Regions from separate parts of the Companilactobacillus metriopterae genome, predicted to be linked through region 3. Evidence: predicted binding sites of a transcription regulator. Region 3 holds the regulator's gene; each other region holds the start of a gene.
What was found. The regulator Rex, encoded in region 3, represses fermentation and respiration genes when NADH is low (regulators of the CRP and FNR family bind a similar motif). The targets are predictions, from matches to a motif close to TTGTGAANTANTTCACAA.
Positions count from the first base shown of each region.

Region 1: CS873_RS02360 (iron-containing alcohol dehydrogenase) is a predicted target of Rex. The motif match lies at 5,239-5,256, and genes of this name have one in related genera.
Region 2: ald (alanine dehydrogenase) is a predicted target of Rex. The motif match lies at 5,971-5,988, and genes of this name have one in related genera.

Region 1 is NZ_CP024610.1:493,342-501,861, reverse strand. It holds gene CS873_RS02390 (HAD-IC family P-type ATPase) at 1-988, shown strand, start outside; gene CS873_RS02385 (IS3 family transposase) at 1,051-1,659, opposite strand; gene CS873_RS02380 (helix-turn-helix domain-containing protein) at 1,892-2,194, opposite strand; gene CS873_RS02375 (ribose-phosphate diphosphokinase) at 2,305-3,288, opposite strand; gene CS873_RS08090 (YhgE/Pip domain-containing protein) at 3,561-3,731, shown strand; gene CS873_RS02370 (ABC transporter permease) at 3,682-4,791, shown strand; gene CS873_RS02365 (hypothetical protein) at 4,895-5,128, shown strand; gene CS873_RS02360 (iron-containing alcohol dehydrogenase) at 5,270-6,439, shown strand; gene CS873_RS02355 (glycosyltransferase family 2 protein) at 6,455-7,201, opposite strand; gene CS873_RS02350 (tyrosine-protein phosphatase) at 7,263-8,012, shown strand; gene CS873_RS02345 (ABC transporter ATP-binding protein/permease) at 8,066-8,520, shown strand, end outside.
Region 2 is NZ_CP024610.1:1,476,021-1,484,540, forward strand. It holds gene mfd (transcription-repair coupling factor) at 1-3,315, opposite strand, end outside; gene pth (aminoacyl-tRNA hydrolase) at 3,328-3,885, opposite strand; gene CS873_RS07645 (L-lactate dehydrogenase) at 4,050-5,036, shown strand; gene cbpA (cyclic di-AMP binding protein CbpA) at 5,220-5,882, shown strand; gene ald (alanine dehydrogenase) at 6,008-7,129, shown strand; gene alr (alanine racemase) at 7,166-8,266, opposite strand; gene acpS (holo-ACP synthase) at 8,259-8,520, opposite strand, start outside.
Region 3 is NZ_CP024610.1:1,372,415-1,380,934, reverse strand. It holds gene tsaD (tRNA (adenosine(37)-N6)-threonylcarbamoyltransferase complex transferase subunit TsaD) at 1-221, shown strand, start outside; gene CS873_RS07050 (ABC-F family ATP-binding cassette domain-containing protein) at 258-2,168, opposite strand; gene CS873_RS07045 (redox-sensing transcriptional repressor Rex) at 2,305-2,949, shown strand; gene manA (mannose-6-phosphate isomerase, class I) at 2,967-3,935, shown strand; gene CS873_RS07035 (CPBP family intramembrane glutamic endopeptidase) at 3,972-4,589, opposite strand; gene groES (co-chaperone GroES) at 4,717-5,004, shown strand; gene groL (chaperonin GroEL) at 5,036-6,664, shown strand; gene CS873_RS07020 (hypothetical protein) at 6,709-7,050, opposite strand; gene CS873_RS07015 (TIGR00282 family metallophosphoesterase) at 7,290-8,093, shown strand; gene mutS (DNA mismatch repair protein MutS) at 8,106-8,520, shown strand, end outside.

The DNA of each region.
Region 1 (8,520 bases), 670 kb from region 3:
CAATTATTTGGTAAATCAAGGAATTAATTTGAAAATAATTTCTGGAGATAACCCAGTAACAGTCTCCAACGTTGCCAAACAAGCAAAAATTAAAGGTAGTGACAAATATATTGATATGAGCAGTGTCACTGATGAAGACTACCACGATTTAGTAAAAGATTATCAAGTATTTGGACGTGTTAAACCAGATCAAAAAGCTGATCTGATTTCTGCTATGCAAGATAATGGATTAACTGTTGGTATGACTGGTGATGGTGTCAATGACGTTTTGGCAATGAGAAAATCTGACTGTAGTATCGCTATAGCTGGTGAAAGTGAAGCAGCAGAAGCCAGTGCAGATTTTGTTTTACTTAACAAAAATTTTGACTCAATGATTTTCATGCTCAATGAAGGAAGACGTGTTATTAACAACGTTGAGCGTGTTGCTTCTCTTTATTTAATAAAAACTATCTATTCTGTCGTGCTAACATTGATCTTTATTGCTATTGGAACTGGATATCCATTCCAACCAGCTCAACTAACCCCAATAAACGCACTGACAGTAGGAATACCTAGTTTTCTACTTGCACTAGAACCAAACTACACACCACCTGCCGGAAGATTCATGAGAAATGTTTTAGAAATTGCCCTACCTGCTGCGCTATGCAATATTATTTTAATCACTCTGATTAACACGGTAGGTAGACACATAGGATTATATTCCTTAACAACCTCTACACTTTCTGTATTTACTATAGGAATAATTGGTTACTGTGCACTACTTGCAATTAGTACACCGTTAACAAATAGAAAAAAGACGATGATTGGTTTGTCCATGATTCTATTCTTAGTAACCTTCACTTTTGAAAATCGAATATTCAATCTTCAATCTATTACAGATTTAGCCTACACATTCCTATTCATATCTCTATCTTTAATTGCTTGGCCATTATTTGTATTTATGAGAGAAACATTAGGAAGACGTGTTTTTTCTAGAATTAAACTATAAAAAAACCTACAAGTAAAGGTACTGCAACTATAATTTGAAACAAATATAAAAAGGCATTTTAATTAGGCCATTAATTCGCGGTATTGAACCGGTGATAAATTACCTAATTTTGTTAAGATTCTAGATTCATTCCAATCGCTAATGTATTCTCTAACGATATTTTGTACAATGGTATTGGAGAAATGTTGATTCTCCATGTAATAAAACGTTTCTGACTTTGGTGAGGAATGAAACGATTCTATGATGGCATTATCTGATGGTGTCCCTAATCGGGACATACTTCGGGTAATGCTTTTTTTGCGGCAACATTCAAAATATATTTCCGAAGCAAACGTACTTCCTTGATCACTGTGAAGAATACAATCTTCAGCTAAATCTGTTACTTGCTCAAGTGTATCAACGCATAGTTTGGCGTTTGGATGGTTACTAATTTGATAAGCAATAACTTCGTTATTGAAGGTATCCATAATAGAACATAGATACTGTGTAGAACTACCAAAAGGTAAATAAGTAATATCTGTTGTTAATAATTTTCTAGGACTAGTTGATGTCCAATTACCAGATACTAAGTTATCAAATAATTGAAATGGATTTATTGAACGTTTAAACCGTTTAGGTTTAACACGGCAATTCCATCCTTGTCGGCGCATAATTCTGCGAACTTTGTTCAGTCCACAAGAAATTTTTTATTGACTAAGGCATGAATCTTTCGGTAGCCATATTTAAATTTCGTTTTAACACAAGTATCATGAATTAGCTTTTCAAGATTTGTGGGTTCAAATATAGGTTTATTAATTGCCCTATAGTAGGTTGATCTGGATATTTTCAATATCTCACACAGTCGAGTAACTGATATTTCTTTCGTTAATTCAGTTAGTAAGTGGCGGTTATCGTTCGTAATCATCACCTTTCGTTTAGTAGAAATTTTTTTAAAACTAATACCTCTTCAGTCAGACGTTTATTCTCAATCTCTAGTTGTTGTTGTTTCGGAAGTTCCACTAGCCCTTTTCCAAATGAATACTGTTTACCTACTGGTTGCGATAGACGGTTACTTTCTCCTCGTTTGAACCACTTAACCCAAGTTTCGACCTGACTTCTATTCTTAATACCATATTTTTCCATGATTGACCTTGTGGTCAATCCAGCGAGCTTATCATTAACAACAGCCATCTTAATTTCAATAGAGTAACGATTTTGTTTAACCATACTAAAAAACACCTCACTTTTAAGTTTTATAATACTAAATCTTAACTAATGAAATGCCTTTTTTATTCTGTTTCATATTATAGACTCAGTGCCTAAACCTGTAGGTTTTTTTATTTTAGCTTGATGTATTTATCTTCAACTTCAAATAGTGGATGAATAGATTGATCTGTTTCCACGTTATGGATGGCATCTCCCAAAAGTTTTGTAACTGATAAGATTGTCAACTTATCAAATAGACAATCATCAGGAATCACAATTGTATCTGTTACTACAACTTCTTCCAGTTTTGAATCCTGTAGTTTAGATGCAGCACCTTGTGAGAAGATAGGATGCGTTGCAGCACCCTTGACACTCTTAGCACCAGCTTTTACTAGAGCGTTGGCACTATTGATCATTCGAGTACCTGTATCGATAAGATCGTCCATAATAACACAATCCTTACCTTCAACCTCACCAATAATATTAGGAACATCTATAGATTGATTTGATGATCTCTGGTCAATGATAGCTATTTGTGTACCAAATAGTTCAGCAACTGATCGAGCTCTCTTTGTTGAGTTATGATCAGGTGCTACAAATACAATATTATCTGTATCAGCTACCTTATCATCAAAATATGAAGCAAAGATAGACATTGCGCGTAAGTGATCTACAGGGATATCGAAGAATCCTTGTATTTGATCAGCGTGCATATCCAATGTAACAACTCGATCAACCTTACCCATTTCTAGTAAGTCAGCAAACAACTTAGCTGAAATTGGTTCTCTGGATCTTGATTTACGGTCTGAACGTGTATAAGCAAAATATGGCAAAACACATGTTATATCGGCAGTACTAGCACGGCGAAGTGCATCTACAGCAATCAATAATTCCATCAAATTATCATTAACAGGATCTGAAACAGAATGGATGATGTAGACACTCTTACCTCTAATAGATTCGTTAATTTGAATATTGATTTCACCATCGCTAAAGTGTGATACAGAAGCATCTAAAAGTGGAATTCCCATATACTCAGAAATTCTCTTAGCCAAAGGCTGATTTCCGTTTAAAGAAAGTAATGCAATACTATCTAATTCAGATATATTTGACATCAGGTTCCCTCCGAATTGAATTTAAACTGATACTTATATTTTACACTTTTTTAGTACTTTTTGACTACAAACTACACTTAATTTAAAAATAATACGGGACTCATATTCGTGCACTTTTTTTTTTGTAAAATGAGTTAATAATTCTTGATTTTATATTAAAATTAGAGTTCTGTGTAAATGATACATAACAAAAAATAAATTTTGGGGGCTAGCTATGAATTATAAAGACTTTTTTATTTTCATGATTAACTATCGCTACGATTATTTTTGCCATGTTTTATCAATTGATTATGGCAGTTATTTATCTACCTGCTTATAACACATTTAGAGATAACCTAGACGATCTACATATATCTATTGTCAATAAGGATACTTCTAAATCTGGTAAGACACTTGTTAATCAACTGGAAGATACATATAACAAGCAAAAAAAATGTTCCTAAGGTTAAAAATACATCTTCATTGAAAGATGCCAAGAAAGATCTAAAGAACAACGATACAACAATGATCTTAGTAGTTCCTAAGAATGCGTCAACTAACATTGCTAATGGTAAAGCAATTAACCTTCACTTTTACCAAAACTCTTCAAATAACCAAACAACAAATAGTGTAGTTTCTGAAATCAAAACTTCAGTAACTGACAGTCTTAACAAGACAGTTGCTAATAAGACTAATATTGCAGTATTAACTAAAGTTTTGATGCAAGAACAAGGTACTGCCTCAGTTACACAAGCTGTACAAAAAGAAGTAGCTGCTAATCCAGCGATAGAACAAAGCCCAACTGCTATGGCAGAAGTTCAATCCAAAGCTACTTCAGCTGTAGAAACACAAATTGAAAAACAAGCTTCATCTCTAATTGTTTCTGACTCAGTAACATCTACAAATACAAATATTAATAAAAATGAATCAAAATCATCTGAAATATTGGGTGCCATGTTTATATCACTAGGTGCATTTATCTCAGTTGTAACAAGTACACTTCTATTACGTTCACAATTTAATTCATTCATCGATATGGGTAAATCAAAATGGAAGACATTTGGTTACTATGAAACTACTTTAGCTATAATTGCTATCCTAGCACCAACAATCGGAGTACTTACATTCAAACTAATCACAGGAATTCCTGCAAGTGACGGATGGTTATTGTATCTACAAACGGTATACATGACCTTCATATCAGGTCAAGTAGTAAGTATCTTCACCTTACTACTCGGTCAAATAGGTATCGTAATAAACTTACCGCTTGCATTGGTACAAACAGTTATTTCTGGAGCTATTATGCCAATCGCAACACTTCCAGTATTCTATAAATTTATTTCATACCTATTACCAATGACATACAACTATTCAGTCTCTATAAATATTTTGACGGGTATCCATGCAGATATTCTTAAAAACGAATTAGGACTATTAGCTGTTGGTGGTATTGCATTTATTATCATATTAATCATGGTTTCTGTAAGAACATTTAACAATACATTCAGTATGGAAAAACTTTAATATAAAAACCTCTACAAATTGTAGAGGTTTTTTTGTTTTAAATTTCACAAAAGTATCCTGAAATTGCTATAATGAAACTAAGAAACTAAAAGGAGTGATTATTATGACTGAAAGAGTATTTTTCAATCCCGGAGATGCAATTGCCAATTCTCATGATTTTGAAGGTGCAATGAAATCAGCAGAAATTTTTAAAATGAAAAATCCCACATCTTCAACAATAATTGTCGCTAAAGATGTTAATAACGATAAGAGTTTTTCTATTTACTTTGAAAACGACAAAAAAGAGAATTCAGATGATACAAGTACTATTCCTTACAATATAGAAAAGAAACTATAAAAAGACTAACTTTATAAAAAGTTAGTCTTTTTATATATCATACATTAATGAAAAATGAGCAAAGTGTAAAATAACTATTTATTTGTAAGCCCTTTAGAAGTATAATTGTCTTGTATAAAATTTCACATAAAGGGGTTTATCATGAAAGAAAACTTTGATTTCCTAATGCCTAGTGTTAACTTTTTTGGACCAGGTGTTATTGAAAAAATTGGTGATCGTGCCAAGATGCTAAATATGAAAAAGGTTTTGATTGTTACTGACAGCTTTCTAGAAAAAGTTGAAAATGGTCCAGTACATCAAACTCTAGATTCATTGAATAAAGCTGGAGTGGACTACGTTGTCTTTAACGGTGTAGAACCTAATCCTAAAGTTAGAAACATTGAAGCTGCAAAGAAATTATATCTAGATAACAATTGTGACAGCATTATCACTGTCGGTGGTGGTTCAGCTCATGATTGTGGTAAAGGTACTGGTATTATTCTTAGCAATGGCGACGATATCACTAGTTTAGCTGGTATCGAAACACTAGAAAATCCCCTACCTCCTCTAATGGCTGTCAACACAACTGCTGGTACAGCTTCTGAATTAACACGTCACTGTGTTATTACAAATGAAGAAACACATCTTAAATTTGTTGTTGTTTCATGGAGAAATGTTCCATTAGTATCATTTAATGATCCAAAACTTATGCTTGATGTTCCTAAGGGACTAACAGCCGCTACTGGTATGGATACATTCGTTCAAGCCATCGAACCTTATGTTTCTGAAAACCGTAATGACATTACTGATGGTCAATGTCTACAAGCAATTCGTCTTGTTGAAGAAAGTTTGCGTGAAGCTGTTGCTAATGGTCACAATCTAGAAGCTAGAACAAAAATGGTCGAAGCAGAAATGCTTGGTGGTATGGCATTTAACAATGCTGACCTTGGCTATGTTCATGCCATGGCTCATCAATTAGGTGGACAATACGACGCACCACACGGTGTATGTTGTGCTATCCTACTTCCAATCGTTGAAAGATTTAACATTATCGCATGTCCTGATCGTTTTGCTGACCTTGCTGTGGCAATGGGAGAAAACATTGATGGACTTTCAACTAGAGAAGCCGCAGAAGTAGCTATTGATGCCATGCAACAAATGAATGATGATGTTGGTATTCCTCGTAGTATTAAAGAAATTGGTGCCAACCCTAAAGATTTCGAACTAATGGCAGAAAATGCTCTTAAAGATGGAAATGCCTTTTCAAATCCTCGTAAATCCTCAAAAGAAGAAATTGTACAATTATTCCAAGAAGCATACGACGCAATGTAATAAAAAAACCACAGATTAATTTTCTGTGGTTTTTTTTGTTAGTTGATATACCTTCAATTTTGCCAAACCAACATCTTTAACATTATCAACTGCAAATTTTTTGGTAATGCTATCCTTACGATTCACGTAGTGATATAGAGGAATGCTACTTATATAAAATTCCTGAGCATTGTTACTATACTCTACATTAAAAACTTGATCTTCCATCAAATTCAAGTCTGTACTGAATCTAAGATTATTTTCTTGGATAATACTCATTTTGTAGACTTTATTCCAAGTGTACCCCATAACAATATCTGATATTTTTGTTATTCTCTTTATCATTTCTTCTCGATCTATAATCTCAGATATTTCTTTTGTGGATTTAGGTTTACTCTTCCCTAGTCCATTTTCTATGGTAAAACCGCAAGTAACCATATCTACATCATTATCTTGAAATTGTTTCAAAAAGTAGTCTACATAATTTTCTTCTACCCAATCATCACTATCAACAAAAGTAATAAGTTCTGTCTCTACATTATCCATGCCCGTGTTTCTAGCTGCCGAAACACCTCTATTTTCAGAATGTTTTATAAGTTGAATAAAATCATACTTGTCTGCGTATTTTTGTGCCAATTCTGATGATCCATCGGTAGAACAATCATCAACCATAATTAAGTTAAAATTTGAGTTATTTTGATTTATGATAGACTCGATAGATTTTTCTAAATAATCATGAACATTGTAAATTGTCATAATTATAGAGATCTTTATATTTTCCATAATTTCACCTTGTACTTATTTTATTCGAAAGCTTAGATTCAAGCAAACCGGAGGAATATTAATGAAACGAATTTTGAACATCTCAGGAGCCATAAATCTTAGAGAACTGGGAGATTATCAAACTAAAGATGGAAAAACAATTAAAAAAAATAAATTACTTCGTTCTGGAGACATCAGTCGATTGGATGATGATTCTTTGAATTTCTTAAAAAATTACGGATTAAAGTATGTTGTTGACCTTCGTTCTGATCAAGAGCAGTTAACTAGTCCTGATGTGGAAACTGACTTTTATAAAATTTTTTACGATTCAGTTTACCCTTTGCAGGGAAATGGTGATAAATTAGCCTCGGCTCTTAATAATACTCCATCATATTTAGGTAACATCTATCAAAGTGTAATTTTGGACAAAAAAGGGCAACAAGCTTACAGCTACCTATTTGATCTTCTTTTAAAAAATGATCAGGAAAATCAAGCATTACTATTTCACTGTGCAGCAGGTAAAGATAGAACTGGTATCGCCGCTATGCTTATATTACGTGCACTCGGCGTTGACAGTGAAACAATTACCAGAGATTACCTACTAACTAATTTGATGTACTCAGATACTGCAACAATCGCAAAATTATTGAATGATGAACATGGAAATGAAGATATAAGTAAAATGAATATGACAAAGGCAGATTGGGACAGTTTCCGTTCTGTTTTTGATGCAATTGATCATTATTATGGCTCATTTGAGGAATACTTAGATAAAGCATTGAACATTAATCAAAATAAACTAAATAAGTTAAAAAATATTTACTTAAATTAATAAAATAGATATAATATGCTTTCATAAATAGTTTTACTCATAGAGGAGAAAAAATGACTATATTAGAGCTTAAAAACGTCCAAAAATCTTTCATGCTCGGTAAGAAAGAGTTCAAAGTCCTAAAGGGAATTGATCTTAAACTAGACCGTGGCGAATTTGTTTCTATCTTAGGAGAATCTGGTGGTGGTAAAACTACCCTACTAAATACTATTGGTGGATTAGATTCTCAATTTGAAGGTGATGTTTTAGTTAATGGAAACTCACTGAAGAAAGGTTCTGACAAGGCACTCGATGAATATCGTAGTAAAACTGTCGGATTTATTTTCCAAAGTTTCCATTTGATTAGTCATTTAACAGTTTTAGAAAATGTGTTAGTTCCTTTGGAGATGTCCTCACTTTCCAGAGCTGATAGAGTTAAACGTGCCAAGGAATTGCTTGATAAGGTTGGTCTTTCAGAACACATTGAAAAGCACCCTAACCAACTTTCAGGTGGTCAAAAACAACGTGT
Region 2 (8,520 bases), 100 kb from region 3:
GGCATTCTTAGCAAACTTAACAGTAACGATATTATCCTTCATCATTGCATTTTGAACCAGTGATTCATCTAAATAAGCCTTCAGTAGACTGACTTGAAGTAAGTTATCAACTTCTTTAGGGTATTCGCCAAAACGATCAATTAATTCAGAACGTACTTCTTGGTAATTTTCTTCTGAGTCTATCTGACGTATACGTTTATATAGTTCAACTTTTTGATTTTGGTCTTCAATATAATCACTTGGAATATAAGCTTCTAGTTGAAGATTAACTTCTGAATTTGTTTTTTCAGTCTTAGTTTGACCACGCTTCTTAGCAACTGCCTCATTTAACATTTGAGTATACAAATCAAAACCAACTGAATCAATAAATCCATGTTGTTGTTTACCTAAGAGATTACCAGCACCACGAATTGATAAGTCTCGCATGGCAATCTTAAACCCTGATCCTAACTCTGTAAAATTCTTGATGGCTTCTAGTCTTTGTTCACCAACCTCAGTTAGAACTTTATTACGTTTATACATTAGATAGGCATACGCTACACGACTAGAACGACCTACACGGCCTCTTATTTGATACAACTGTGATAACCCATATTGATCAGCATTTTCTACAATTAGAGTATTGGCATTAGGCATATCAACACCTGTTTCAATAATTGTGGTAGTGACTAAGACATCATATTCTCCTGCCAAAAAATCAGCTATAACACCTTCCATTTGTGTCTCTGTCATTCTTCCATGAGCTATAGCTATCCTTGCTTCTGGAACAAATGTCTGAATCTCATCAGCAACTCGATCCATGTCTTCGACACGATTATGTAGATAAAATACCTGTCCGCCTCGCTCCATTTCACGACGAATAGAACTAGCTACAACTTCAAAGTTTTGTTCCATTACAAAAGTTTGAACAGGATATCTATTACTTGGTGCAGTTTCAATAACTGACAAATCACGTACACCTAACATAGACATATTCAATGTTCGAGGAATTGGTGTAGCTGTCAAAGTTAGAACGTCAACATTTGCTTTTAATTGCTTGATTTTTTCCTTGTGCTTAACTCCAAAACGTTGCTCTTCATCAATAATTAATAAACCAATATCTTTGAATTCTATATCATCCGATAACAGTCGATGTGTTCCAACTACGATATCTATTTCACCATTTTTTAATTTTTCAGTGGTTTCTTTGACTTGTTTGCGAGATTGAAATCTTGATAGAACACCAATATTTATTGGAAATCCAGCAAATCTTTCACGCATATTGTCGTAATGTTGCTGTACCAATAAGGTTGTTGGTGCTAGGAAAACTACCTGTTTACCATTTTCGGCGGCTTTAAAGGCTGCACGAAAAGCAACTTCGGTTTTACCAAATCCAACATCCCCTATTAATAAACGATCCATTGGATGTGGTTTTTCCATATCATGTTTAATTTCGTCAATTGACCTCAGTTGATCAGGTGTCTCTGGATAAGGAAAGGCATCATCAAACTGATTTTGTAGTTCATCATCCTTGGGAAATGGATATCCGACTTCGGATTCACGTTGTGCATATAGTTCAATCAAATCATCAGCGATATCTTCAATATTTGATTGAACTTTACTTTTAGTCTTACTCCATTCCTTACCACCAAGTTTATTAACTTTAGGTGTTTTACCTTCTGCAGAAACATACTTTTGAACAAGATCTAATTGTGATACAGGAATGAATAATCTTCCGTCATCTTTATACTCGATAGTAATGTAATCTTGATGTTTACCATCTACTTCCATGGTCTGCATTCCGGTAAATTTACCAATACCATGGTTAACGTGAACTACATAATCACCAGGTTTTAACTCATTGTAACTTTTTAGTCTTTCTGCGTTGGCTAAAGTCTGATGACGACGACGTTTAACTTTTTTGTTGAATAGTTCTTTCTCAGTAATTACAGCCAATTTATTTTGAGGTAATTCAAAACCTTCACCAAACGGATTTTCAATTACCTGTGTTCGACCATCAATGATTTTTTCTGAGCTTGTAACGATAGCGCTGATTTCAAAATCTTCCAATGTTCTCATTATTGAATCAACACGTTTTTTGTCATTCAAAATAATCAATACTGTATATGCTTGCTTTTGCCAGCGACCTATTTCAGATTTTAGCAATGGCATTTGACCAAAAAATTGCTGCATACTTCTAACGGAAACATTTTCCAATTGATCAAGTCGAATACGCCCCATTCCTTGTTGGAATGCGGATAGATAAATTTGGGTACTTTTATTATTTGGATAAATATCCATAAATTTTTGACGAATATTTTGATTAGGTAAAATTTTACCGTATTCTAATTGACTAGCTAAATAGGATTGATTATCAGAGTAGTTATTATTTGATTGCTCAACTAAACGATTGTATTCATCAAAAATAACAATGTCATCTTCAGACATGTAGTCTAACAAACTTGTTTTAGTTGTGTCTAAATAATCAACAATTCTACTCAAATTATCAGGTCTATTACCTTGAGATAATTCTGACAACAAAGATCCAAAACTATTCTCTAGATTTTCTTTTACGATCTTATCGTCTATCTCTATTTGACTGTCATAGTCTTCTTGTAGCTTTGCTGCAGCTGCTGATAGTTGCTCTGATGTAAAAATCCGATCCACTGCCGGTAAAATTTCTACGGATTTTAATCCATCAATACTACGCTGACTTTCTGTATCAAAGGTACGTATATTTTCCAGTTGATCTCCAAAAAAGTCCATTCTAATCGGATCATCCATATTTAATGGATAGATATCGATAATATCCCCTCTAATAGAAAAATCACCTGGTTTGGCTACGAGCTTTTCTTTTATATAACCCATCTGAACAAATGTTTTATTAAGTTCTTCTAAGTTATAATCTTCATCTAAAACTAAATTTATCCTAGATTTTTCATATAATTCTTTTGGTGAAAGAATATACTCCAATCCAGAAATAGACGTCACTAATATCCCAGCTTTTTCGCTAGTAATAAAATCTAGTGCATCGATTCTTTGAGCCAGTTCATCAGGTGAACTAGTTGCTAGTTCTGATGAAACCGCCTCTTCAACTGGGAAAATATGTGTATCAATATCATCTACTAAATTTAATTCATCAAACAATTTATTAGCGTGAAAATTCGTATTTTCAACCAGTAGGATTTTTTTATTTGTTCTCTTAAATGAATCCAACACAAATAGGGAAATCGTTGATCCAACCAACCCTGTCAATAAGTTCTTAGTTCCAGGTTTGACTTGATCAATAAATTTCCCAAGGTCTAATTTATTTGAGATGTAATCAGTTAATTCCACAATATACCTCTATTAGTTATATTTGTTCATTAACTGGTCGACACTTTCTCCGTCTATCCAATCTTTAACTGCATTGACTGCATTGTCAATTCCTGACAGTGCCACAGGTTCTTCATCCTTAGAGAATGGTGTCAGAACCCAGTTAACTACAGATTGGCGTTGTGGATGTTGAATACCAACTTTTACTCTAGCAAAATCTTGAGTTCCTAGAGAAGAGATGATGCTTTTAATCCCGTTGTGTCCACCAGCTGAACCTTTTTGTCTTATTCTTATTTTTCCGATAGGAATATCCATATCGTCTTGTATAACCATAATTTCTGAAGCTTCGACCTGAAAATAACCCATCAACATACGGACAGCTCGACCTGATTCATTCATGAATGTAAGTGGTTTAACAAAAAATACCGTTTCTCCATTTACTTTGAATTTAACAAATTCTGCTTGGAAGTCTGTTTTGGTTCTTGTTTCACCATAATCTTCCATTAATTGATCAATCGCCATAAACCCCATATTGTGTTTTGTACGATCATATTTTTTACCGGGATTTCCTAATCCAACAACAAATTTCATTGCTCTACCTCATTTCGAAATTCCATTATAACACTACACGCTTACAATATCTTTATAAGAAAAGTGAATTATAAATGTAATTTTTATGTAAATGCTGTTATTTTTAGAAAGTTATTTGTATAATTAAATTGAACTAATTTAATTTTGAAAGGACATTTTTAAATATGACAACTCCAACAAACGAAAAAAACCACCAAAAAGTACTTCTAGTTGGTGATGGTGCCGTTGGTTCTACATTTGCTTACGCAATGACACTTCAAGGTATCGCTCAAGAATTTGTAATTTGCGATATTGCTAAAGAAAAAACAGAAGGTGACGCATTGGATATCGCCGATGCACTACCATTCTCTGCCGCACCTAAAACAATCTACTCAGGTGACTACTCAGACGCTAAAGACGCTGATCTAGTTGTTATCACTGCTGGTGCTCCACAAAAACCAGGTGAAACAAGACTTGACCTTGTTAACAAGAACCTAAACATTTTGAAATCAATCGTTGATCCTATCGTTGAATCAGGATTCAATGGTATCTTCCTTGTAGCTGCTAACCCAGTTGATATTCTTACATATGCAACATGGAAACTATCTGGTTTCCCTAAGGAACGTGTTATTGGTTCAGGTACATCACTTGATACAGCACGTCTACGCAAATTTGTTGGTGAAGAACTAAACGTTGACCCAAGATCAGTACATGGTTACATTCTTGGGGAACACGGTGATTCAGAATTTGCTGCATGGTCTCACTTAACAATCGGTGGAATCTCAATGCACGAATGGATGGAAAAACATCCAGAAATCACTCAAGCTAAACTTGATGAAATTTATGACAACGTTGTTAACGCTGCATACAACATTATCAACCGTAAAGGTGCTACATTCTACGGTATCGGTACAGCTCTAGCAAGAATTTCTAAAGCACTTCTTGGTGACGAAAATACAGTGCTACCATTATCTGTTTACATGACAGGTGAATATGGTGTAAACGATGTATTTATCGGTTCTCCAGCTATCGTTAACCGTAAAGGTCTACGCGATATTCTTGAAATTCCTCTTACAGATACTGAAAGTGCACAAATGAAGAAATCTGCTGATGAACTTAAAAAAGTTATCGAAGATGGATTTGCTGCAACAGGAATTGAAGCTCGTCAATAATCATCATTTTAAAAAGTCTATCCTCCAACAGGAGATGGGCTTTTTATTTTGCCCAAAATTAACATTCAAATCCCCTTACGATAGTATTTAGATGCCTTAAAATTATCATTAAATTAAGAATCTTTTAATTTTTAAGATTTTAATGTATTATTGTAATTAATAATAATTGACCGGAGGAATATCATGCTAGTTAAATCTTTAGTTCAAACAAAGGATCATCTAACTACAGTACAAGAAACTGTTACCTTAGAAGAAGCATTAAAAATACTTGAAGACTCAGGCTTCCGTTGTGTACCTATTGTTGATGAAACAGGTAAAATATTTAGAGGAAATATTTACAAAATGCACATTTATCGTCACAAATCTCGTGGTGGCGATATGACTCAACCCGTAACTTCCCTACTAAAAAATGCCACAAAAACTATCAGTGTAGACTCACCCTTCTTTAAAGTATTTTTCAACATCAAAGATTTACCTTATATTGCAGTTTTAGATGAAAATAATAATTTCTATGGCATTTTAACTCACTCACGTCTATTGAGTATGTTGTCTGATGCATGGAAAATGGATATCAGTAGCTACGTTCTAACAGTTAGTTCTCCAGGAGAACACGGTGATCTGGAAAAAATGTCAAAGATTATTTCTAAGCATTCTTCTATTACAGCATGTATTACTTTAGATAGTAAAAATAATGAAGTAGTTCGTAGAACTCTATTCTCTCTTCCTTCAGATACTGATATAGAAACATTGAAAGTAGTAATTAACAAACTAGAGAAAAAAGGTTTTGTTGTGTCAGAAATTGATGATATTCATTCTGGAAAAATTTTAAATAAAGCAAATATATAAAAGGAACTATCCACTTGGATAGTTCCTTTTTTTAAAATAATTATATTGTTTGTAAGATTATAATTTGGTTGATATACTTAACTAGCAATTGTAAACGATTACAAAACTAGGAGGGTATATCGATCATGAAAATTGGAATTCCTAAAGAAATTAAAAATAGAGAAAATCGCGTTGGAATGACTCCATCCGGTGTTGATAATTTAATACGTTCAGGAAATGAAATTTTGATAGAATCAAACGCTGGCCTTGGTTCTGGTTATTCTGACGACCAATATAAAAATGTTGGCGCAAAAATTGTAAATGTAGACGTTGCTTGGTCTGCAGATATGGTCATTAAAGTAAAAGAACCAATGAAAGAAGAATATAAGTATTTCCGACCAAATTTGATAATTTATACGTATATGCATTTAGCTGCAAATAAAGAATTAACTGAAGAACTTATGGCCAAAAAAGTTACATCAGTAGCATATGAAACTATGATAGGTCCAAAAGGTGGTTTGCCATTATTGGTTCCAATGAGTGAAATTGCAGGCCGTATGTCAGTTCAAGTTGGTACTCATTTCTTAGAACAAATAAATGGTGGAAAAGGTGTTCTGATCGGTGGCGTTCCAGGAGTTCGCCGAGGTAACGTAACTATCATTGGTGCAGGATCAGTAGGATTTAATGCAGCCAAAATAGCAATTGGAATGGGTGCAAATGTTACTATACTAGACATAAATGCACAAAGACTTGCAGAAATCGAAGATATTTTTGATGGTAAAATTAATACATTAATATCAAATACACATAATATAGCTGAATCAGTTAAAAAATCAGATATTGTTGTAGGTGCGGTACTTATCCCTGGTGCGGCTGCTCCTAAGCTAGTAACTAAAGAAATGGTAGCTTCAATGGAGCCAGGTTCTGTGGTTGTTGATATACCTATCGACCAAGGAGGTATATTTGAAACCAGCACTCATGCAACTACACATGATAATCCAGTATACAAGGTTAATGACGTAATACACTATACAGTGGCAAATATACCTGGTGCTGTTCCAAAAACTGCTACCGAAGCACTTTCAAGTGCTACACTACCTTATGCCTTACAAATTGCAAACAAAGGATTAATTGAAGCATCAAATAATTTCACTATTCAATCAGGTATTAATACATTTGATGGTATGCTAACAGAAGGAGCAGTATCAGAAAGCTTAAATATTCCATTTCATAAATTTACAAATTTGTCTGAATCAGTTAAATCTTAATTAAATAAAAAAACCTCACAATAATTGTGAGGTTTTTTATTTATAAATTCTAGGTAAATGTTCAGCCAAACTACATAAAATTTCATAGTTTATTGTTCTAGAATATGCAGCTGCATCTGTTGCAGTGATAGTTTCATTTCCATCAGTACCTATTAAGGTAACCTTGCTGCCAACTGGCACTTCATGCGGTAATTTAATCATAAATTGATTCATGCAGATACGACCAACGATTGGACATCTCTGTCCATCAACTAACACATCAAATCCAGACATTCTACGTAACCATCCATCAGAGTACCCCATAGAAACTGTACCAATCCATTCTTCCTCGGATGTAGTGTAAGTTGCTCCATAACCGATTTTTTCACCTGCTGGAACACTCTTAACAAATGCCAATGAAGAATATAACGATAGAGCTGGTTTTTGCTTATAAGGCAATTCTGTGATATCTGTCCCTGATGGATTTAGTCCAAACAATCCAATACCAAAACGAACCATATTTATTCCAATATCTTCATGCCACAAAGCTGTTGCTGAGTTAGCACAATGAATATATTTAAAGTCAATTGGTAAATTGCTAATCATTTCATTGAATCTTTTGCGTTGAATTTGAAAATAGCTGTCATCTGGACTATCTGCCGTTGAAAAGTGTGTGTAAATACCTTCTGCTATGAACTTGTTAGTGTTATTTTCAATGAATTCACATGCCTCAAGCAAATCAGATTTCTTTCGGAATCCTATACGGCCCATGCCACTATCAATGCTTAAATGTATTTTTAGATTATTTACCTCAGCTTTTTCTAGCCATGGTAAATCACCAACTGTTAATGAAATATCATTATCTGCTGCAAATTGTGCATATTGATATGGTGTGATACCCAATACTAAAACTGGGGCACTTATTCCAGCCCCTCTTAATTTTGCAGCTTCATTCAGTGTTGCAACGCAGAGTCCACTAACACCATGTTCAAGTACCAACTTAGCGACTTCCACCATACCATGTCCATAAGCATTAGCCTTAACAACGGCAAAAACTGTTGCATCTTCGGGTAATATCTTCATTTGGTTTTGTAAATTATCTATCAAGTTATCTTTATTAACTTCAATATAAGACGGTATGTAATCTAATTTATTCATTGTTGTTAGACTCCTCTAGAATAACTTCAGTGATTACTAATTCATCAGTATCAGAAATTGAAACATGGATTGGTCCATCATATATATCAGTTTTGATATATGGTTGACCTGATTCATAATTTAATATGCTTAAATCATGGAATCCTACTTTACCCAAACCGGTTCCCATTGCTTTAGAAAATGATTCCTTAACTGAAAAACGTCCTGTTAAAAAAGTCATCTTTGCTTTTAAAGTATTACGTTGATAGAAAAGT
Region 3 (8,520 bases):
AACAAATAGTTGTGGCTGGTGGGGTTGCAGCTAATCAAGGACTTAGGAATAGATTGGCAAAAGATATCAAAGATAAAAATCTTGATATAGAATTAGTATTCCCTCCATTGAGATTGTGTGGAGATAACGCTGCTATGATTGGTGCTATTGCACAAATACAATACGAAAAAGGTGACTTTGCTGGTTTAGATTTGAATTCTGATCCAAGCTTAGACTTCTAAAAAGGACAGTACACAATATGTGTACTGTCCTTTTTTTTAAATGCTTTCTAATTCCATTGATTTTTCGGTCCACTCTTCTTCAAGTGAATCTTTTTCGAGATTATTTTCATCAATTTCTTTTTGAATTTCACCAAGTTTTGTATATGAACTGACAATTTCATCTTCAGTCATTTTTTGCTGAAGTTCAGAATTTTTTATTTCAATTTTTTCAATCTGTTCTTCTAAACTTTGAATTTCACGTGTTATTTTACGAATATATTTCTGATCCTCTTTTGACTTTTGATATTCTTCCTTTTTGATACTAACTTTTGGAGCACTTTCTTCTTCGTTAGTTTCTTTATCACTATTAATTTTTTCCAAATAATAGTCATAGTTTCCAAGATACAGAGTGCCTCCGGATTTTGAGATTTCAATTATTTTATCTGCAAGGGTATTAAGTAAGTATCTATCATGGGATACGAAAATAATAGTTCCGGCAAAATTATTCAATGCTTCTTCAAGAACTTCCTTACTATCGATGTCCAAGTGGTTAGTGGGCTCATCCATTATCAATAAATTGTTGTTTTCCATTGATAATTTAGTGAGCGTTAAACGAGCTTTTTCTCCACCAGATAACCCACTGATAGGTTTATTAACATCATCACCACTGAATAAAAATGCACCCAAGGTATTTCTAATAACCTGTTCATCTAACAACGGATGTAAGTCCCAAATTTCGTGTAATACATCTTTTTTAGGATTTAAGTTGGTAAGATTTTGGTCATAGTAACCTATCTGAGTATTAGCACCAAATTTATACGTACCATCTAGCAATTTGATTTCGCCGAGAATTGATTTTAGGAAGGTAGATTTACCAACGCCGTTTGGTCCGATAATACCAATTCTGTCACCACGCTTTATATCCATGTTTACAGGATAAGACATTATTTCATCGTCTTCATATCCAATTGCTGCATTTTGAACAAGTAAGACATCATTACCGCTTTCTCTATCAATATTAAAAGAGAAGTGAGCTGATCCTTGATCAGACTGAGGTTTTTCCAATCTGTCCATTTTTTCCAGCTTCTTGCGGCGACTTTGTGCCATTTTTGTAGTCGAAGCACGAACAATATTTTTTTGAATATATTCTTCTTCTTTTTTAATTTCAGCTTGTTGTTCTTCGTAGTGCTTAAGAGCAACTTCTTGATTCTTTTTCTTTTCTTGAAGATAAAAAGAATAATTTCCTGAGTAGTGGGTTGAAGAATGTTGATTTATTTCAACTATTTCATTAGTAACTTTGTCTAAGAAATATTGATCGTGGGAAACAATTACTAGAGCACCCTTATATCCGCGTAGATAGTTTTCTAGCCATTCGACTGTATCTATATCCAAATGATTGGTAGGCTCATCTAACAGCAAAATATCGTTATTTTCAAGCAATAGTTTGACCATGGCAAGACGTGACTTTTCTCCACCAGACAAAGTGCTTATTTTGACATTCCAGTATTCTTCGTCAAATCCGAATCCCTTAAGAACACTGCGAATTTCAGATTGATACCCATATCCATTATTTTCTTTGAAATCATTTTGAATTTGGTCATATTGATTTAAAATATCTTGATAGTTATCAGCATCAGTATCTCCGAGTTTTGCCTCAACCTCATGAAGTTTTTTCTCCATAATTTTTAAATCATCAAAAACGTGTTCCATTTCATCGAATACTAGATTATCCAAATTTAATCCACTATCTTGAGCTAAATAGCCAATTGAAGTATCCTTTTTTATGGAAATAGTTCCATCAGTATATGGTTCTTCCTGAGAAATTATTTTTAGAAGAGTAGATTTACCAACGCCATTTCTACCAACTAATCCAATTCTAGAATGATCTTGAACTTCTAAGTTAACATTTGAGAATAAATTTTCAGTACCAAAGTTTTTAGTTATATTGTTTGCTTGTAGTAGTATCAAAATTATCTCCTTTATTTATTCACAATTTTAACATTTTTTATAAAATTAATCTTTTAAATTACTTATTAATATTGCGTTTTACTTCGATATTCATTAGTATATAATATAGTGAAAATACGCACATGGTGGGAATGAAATGACAGAAAATATTGTACCAAATGCAACAATAAAAAGATTACCAATTTACTACAGATACTTTCAATTTTTAAAGGATGAAGGAACTAAGAAGATATCATCTGGTGAACTAGCTGAAGGTATCAAGATTGACAGTGCGACAATTCGTCGTGACTTTTCTTATCTAGGGGCTCTTGGAAAAAGAGGATATGGATATGACGTCAATGAACTAGTTGATTTCTTCAAAAAATTACTAAATCAAGATCGCAGAACTAATGTTGCGCTTGTTGGTGTTGGTAATTTGGGTAACGCTCTTTTGAATTATAACTTCTCAAGAACAAACAACGTTCGAATTGCAGCAGCGTTTGACATTGATCCTGAGATTGTAGGAACAGTCAAAAGTGGTGTTCCTGTTTATAATATGAATGAAATTAAAGAGCAATTGGAATTACAACAGATCGATGTATGTATTCTAACTGTATCTTCAAATGCTGCTCAAAAAACAGCCAATATGCTAGTTGATGCAGGTGTTAAGGGAATTCTTAACTTCACACCAATTATCGTTAATGTTCCAAATAACGTAAGAGTTCACTATGTGGATCTTGCCAATGAGTTACAAACATTGATTTATTTCTTAGATCATGACAGCTCATTAGACCACGAATAATAGGAGGGGAAGTTACTATGGCAGAGCCATTATTTTTAAAACCAGTTTTCCATGAAAAAATATGGGGTGGTCGTAAACTATCTGAATCTTTTGGTTATGATTTGCCTGATGGAGATATTGGTGAGTGCTGGGCAATATCAGGGCACAAGAATGGAACTTCTATCGTAGAAAACGGAACTTTTTCTGGGCAAAAATTAGATCAATTGTGGACTAACCATCCTGAATTATTTGGAAATCCTAAAGGTAGTGTATTCCCACTACTGACGAAGATTTTAGATGCAGAGGATAGCCTTTCTGTACAAGTGCATCCTGATAATGATTATGCTATGAAGCATGAAGGAGAACTTGGCAAGACAGAATGTTGGTATGTAATCGATGCCGAACCAGATTCATATTTAATTTATGGACATAATGCCAAAACTAAAGAAGAGCTTGATCAAATGATTGATTCAGGTGACTGGGATCACTTGTTAACCAAGGTTCCAGTTAAATCTGGTGATTTCTTCTATGTTCCTAGTGGTACAGTTCATGCCTTAAATAAGGGAATATTGGTCTTAGAAACACAGCAGAGTAGTGACACTACATATCGTCTTTATGACTATGACCGAGTAGACAAAACTACTGGTAAGATGCGTGAACTACACTTAGAACAGTCCAAAGATACAATCACTGTTCCTTACAAGAGACCACAGTTGGATATAGAGACTGTTGAAAAAAATGGCAATAAATATACGACATTTGTACAGCCACCATTGTCTCCTTACTTCGCAGTATACAAATGGGAAATAAATAATTCTGATGATTTTAAACATGAAGTTGGAAGCTATACTTTAATTTCTGTTTTGTCTGGTGAAGGTCAAATTACTATTGATAATAAAGATTACTCTTTATCAAAGGGACAACACTTAATTGTTCCTGCAACAGTTAATAGTTGGAAATTATCTGGAAATTTAAACATCATTGCCTCAGAATCTGGGGAAAAATAAAAGCGTTGAAACATTTAAAGTTTCAACGCTTTTTTATTATGCAAAATTAATCAATATAACAATTAAGTTCATTAAAATATGTGCCATCATATTTATGTAAATGTTCTTTGTTCTACTGTATATGAAGCATAAGAACAGTCCAATAAAGAAATATACTAAGAAGAAACTATCTTGATGTAAAAAGGCAAATAACAAGCTAGATAGTGCTGCAGACATACCAAAGCCTATGTATTGATTTAAATCAGTAAACATAAGTTTTCTGAATATTATTTCTTCCATGATTGGTGCACATACTAAGGGGTATATGACATAATATGGGGCAAATTTCATATATGTTATAAGATCTTGTGTGTTGGCAGATAATGAAACATTGAAGAATTGAACTAATATCTCAGATATCACAAGTTGAATAACTATAATTCCCAAAGTAGTAGCAATTATCCAAAGGAAAGATCTAGTAGGACTTAATCGTCTTTCTGTAATATCTAAAGTTCTAGATTTGGCTAATATATAGCTAGTTGCAATGATTGTGACTACAGTCATTGTTATAAAGTAAGGAGTTCCCACTATTTTGAATCCGAGTAATATAGTTGCGATAATACTAATACCCAAATATGTAAGAAAAATAGGTATCTGTTTTCTAAAATTATCCATGAAATACTCCTAAAATTATTTGTTTATACTTGAATCTTATCTGTAAAATGATATCATAAAAATTGTGATTAGCACATTGAACTTGAGAGTGCTAAAAAAGATATCATAAAATCTGGAGGTATTAAAATTGTTAAAACCACTTGGAGATAGAGTTATTGTATCAGTCGATCAAGAAGAAGAAAAGACTGTCGGAGGTATTGTTCTAGCTAATAACGCAAAAGAAAAACCTCAAACTGCCGAAGTTATTGCTGTTGGTGAAGGACTAGTTTCTGATAACGGAACAAAAGTTGCTTTAACAGTTAAAAATGGAGATAAGGTTTTATTCGATAAATATGCAGGATCAGAAGTTACATTTGATGATCAAAAATACCTAATTCTTCACGAAAAAGATATTATGGCAATCGTTGAAAAATAAAAAATACTAATACTAAAAGAGGATTTGTGAAATGGCAAAGGAAATTAAATTTTCAGAAGACGCACGTTCAAAGATGATGGACGGTGTTAATAAATTAGCGGATACTGTTAAAACTACAATTGGACCAAAGGGTCGTAATGTTGTTATTGAAAAATCATATGGTTCACCTGAAATTACAAATGATGGTGTTACAATTGCAAAAAGTATCGAACTAGAAGATCACTTTGAAGATATGGGAGCAAAATTAGTTGCTGAAGTTTCTTCAAAAACAAATGATATCGCTGGTGATGGTACAACAACAGCTACAGTTCTTGCCCAAGCATTACTTAATGAAGGTATGAAGAACGTGACTGCAGGAGCTAACCCAGTAGGTATCCGTAATGGTATCGAAATGGCAACTAAAGCAGGTGTTGAAGAGTTAAGCAAGATTTCACACAAGGTTGCTGGTAAGAAAGATATTGCTCAAGTTGCTTCAGTTTCTTCAGCAAGTGAAGAAATCGGTGATTTAATCGCTGATGCAATGGAAAAAGTTGGTAATGATGGTGTTATCACAATTGAAGAATCAAAAGGAATCGATACAACACTTGATGTTGTAGAAGGTATGCAATTTGATCGTGGGTACTTGTCACAATACATGGTAACTGATAACGATAAAATGCAAGCTGATCTAGAAAATCCATATGTATTGATTACAGATAAGAAAATTTCAAATATCCAAGATATCTTGCCAATGTTACAAGAAATTGTTCAACAAGGAAAATCACTTTTGATTATTGCCGATGATATTGATGGTGAAGCCTTGCCAACACTTGTATTGAATAAGATTCGTGGAACATTCAATGTTGTAGCTGTCAAAGCTCCAGGATTTGGTGATCGTCGTAAGGAACAACTACAAGATATTGCAATCCTAACTGGTGGTACAGTTATTACAAGTGACTTGGGTCTTGAATTGAAAGACACAACACTAGAACAACTTGGACAAGCTGGTCGTATTACAGTTACAAAAGATAATACAACTATTGTCGAAGGTTCTGGAGACGCAACACAAATTTCAGAACGTGTTGAAACAATTAAGAAGCAAGTTGAAGAAACAACATCAGACTTTGATCGTGAAAAAATGCAAGAACGTCTTGCAAAATTAGCTGGTGGTGTTGCTGTAATCAAAGTTGGTGCCGCAACAGAAACAGAATTAAAAGAACGTAAATATAGAATTGAAGATGCACTAAATGCCACACGTGCCGCTGTTGAAGAAGGATACGTTGCTGGTGGTGGAACAGCATTGATGAACATTATCTCAGGTGTTAGCTCTGTCAAAGGAGAGGGAGATGTTCAAACAGGAATTAACATAGTTGTTCGTGCCCTTGAAGAACCACTACGTCAAATTGCTGAAAATGCTGGTCTTGAAGGATCAGTAATTGTTGAAAGATTGAGACAACAAGAAAATGAAGTTGGATACAATGCTGCTACCGGTGAATGGGTAAACATGATTGAATCAGGTATTATCGATCCAACTAAAGTTACAAGATCTGCACTTCAAAACGCAGCCAGTGTATCAGCACTATTATTAACAACAGAAGCAGTTGTTGCTGATAAGACAGAACCAAATGATTCAGCCGATCCAATGCAAGCACCAGGTGCTGGTATGGGACCAATGATGTAATTTAATAAAATAAAAAACACTTCAGAATAAACTCTGAAGTGTTTTTATTTTTTGAAAATCGAAATAATTAAACTGTCCATTATTATTAATGTTGAAAATAGTAATCCCAAACCTAGTGCAATCTTAGTACCTGTTATAAGAAAGACAACTAGGAAAGCTAAAGCTAATACAATTCCAGTAAAGTTTAGTATTCTAATAATACTGTTCTTTTGACTGGTCACTCTCATTAGAGGCATTAATAATGCGACTTCAAGGATTATGACAGATGGATATATAATAGTCCAGTTACTAAAGTTATCAAATAGATTGAAGTAGATCATGGAAGTAAGATAAACAATAATTAATGCTACTGGTAAAACATAATAACTAATGGTTTTATTTTTCATAATGTAACCCCCCCAGGAAATATTATTATAATAATTTACATTATACATTAAAATAAATATACAAAATATTTTTTATTTGAACTGATTTTAGCTTATTTCATTCCAAATAAGATTTTTAGATTATCAAAAATAAAGTAAGAAGTACTATTTTTATTTTTCATAAAATACCCTTTTGACTAAAATATTTTATATAATAGATAAAGTATATACTATAAGTAGCTTTATTGGAGAAGTACATAATGAAAATTCTATTTGTTGGCGACGTAGTAGGTAATATCGGGTTAAAATCTTTGGACGAATATTTACCTCAAATAAAAAGAAAAGTAAAACCACAGTTAACTATCGTTAATGGTGAGAATTCTTTGAATGGTAAGGGTATTAGTGAAGATACATTCCAACAAATTTTGCATTCAGGTGCTGATGTTGTTACAGGTGGTAATCATGTTTGGGATCGTCGTGAGGTTCTAGAATTTATTAATAACAAAGATAAAAATATGGTCCGCCCTTACAATTTTCCAGGTGACAACGTTCCTGGCCAAGGCTACTTAAGCTTAAATATTAATCAAAAAAAGGTATACGTCATCGATTTACAAGGTACTGCTTTGATGCAACCATTGGACAACCCTTTTTTAGAAGTAGATAATTTGCTAAAAAATTTGGATGATGATTCGATCAAATTTGTAGACATGCACGCTGAGACAACTAGTGAGAAGATTGCTATGGGTCGCTATTTGGAAGGTCGTGTTTCTGCTGTGGTTGGTACGCACACTCATGTACAGACAAATGATGCACAAGTAATTAACAAGACTACCGCGTATCTTACCGATGTAGGGATGACAGGTTCATATGATGGAATTTTGGGAGTTAAAAAAGAACCAGTTATCAATCGTTTTTTGACTCAACGACCTGAGAGATTTCTAGTAGACGAAGACGGTAGAATGCAGATAAATTTTTGTGTAATTAATGTTAACGATAGTAATAATTGTGCTACTTCAATTCAAAATTATGTCATAACACCAGATAATCAAAGATACTTAAATTAGTGGAGGAAAGATATGCCACAAAAAAATAAAGAAACACCTATGATGCAACAATACGTCGAGATGAAAAAAAATTATCCCGACGCTTTTTTGATGTATCGTGTAGGTGATTTCTATGAAATGTTCTACGAAGATGCTGTTAAGGCATCTCAAATATTGGAACTAACATTAACATCTAGAAATAAGAACTCTGATAACAATATTCCAATGTGTGGTGTACCTCATCATGCTGTACAAGGATATATCGATACACTTATTGAAAAAGGTTACAAAGTAGCTATCTGTGATCAACTAGAGGATCCTAGTATGGCAGATGGAATGGTTAAACGTGGCATTACCAGAGTTGTAACGCCGGGAACTATTATGGACGAGTCTGCTAATAATTCCAATGAAAATAACTACATAACTGCTGTTACAAATCAAAAGCAGC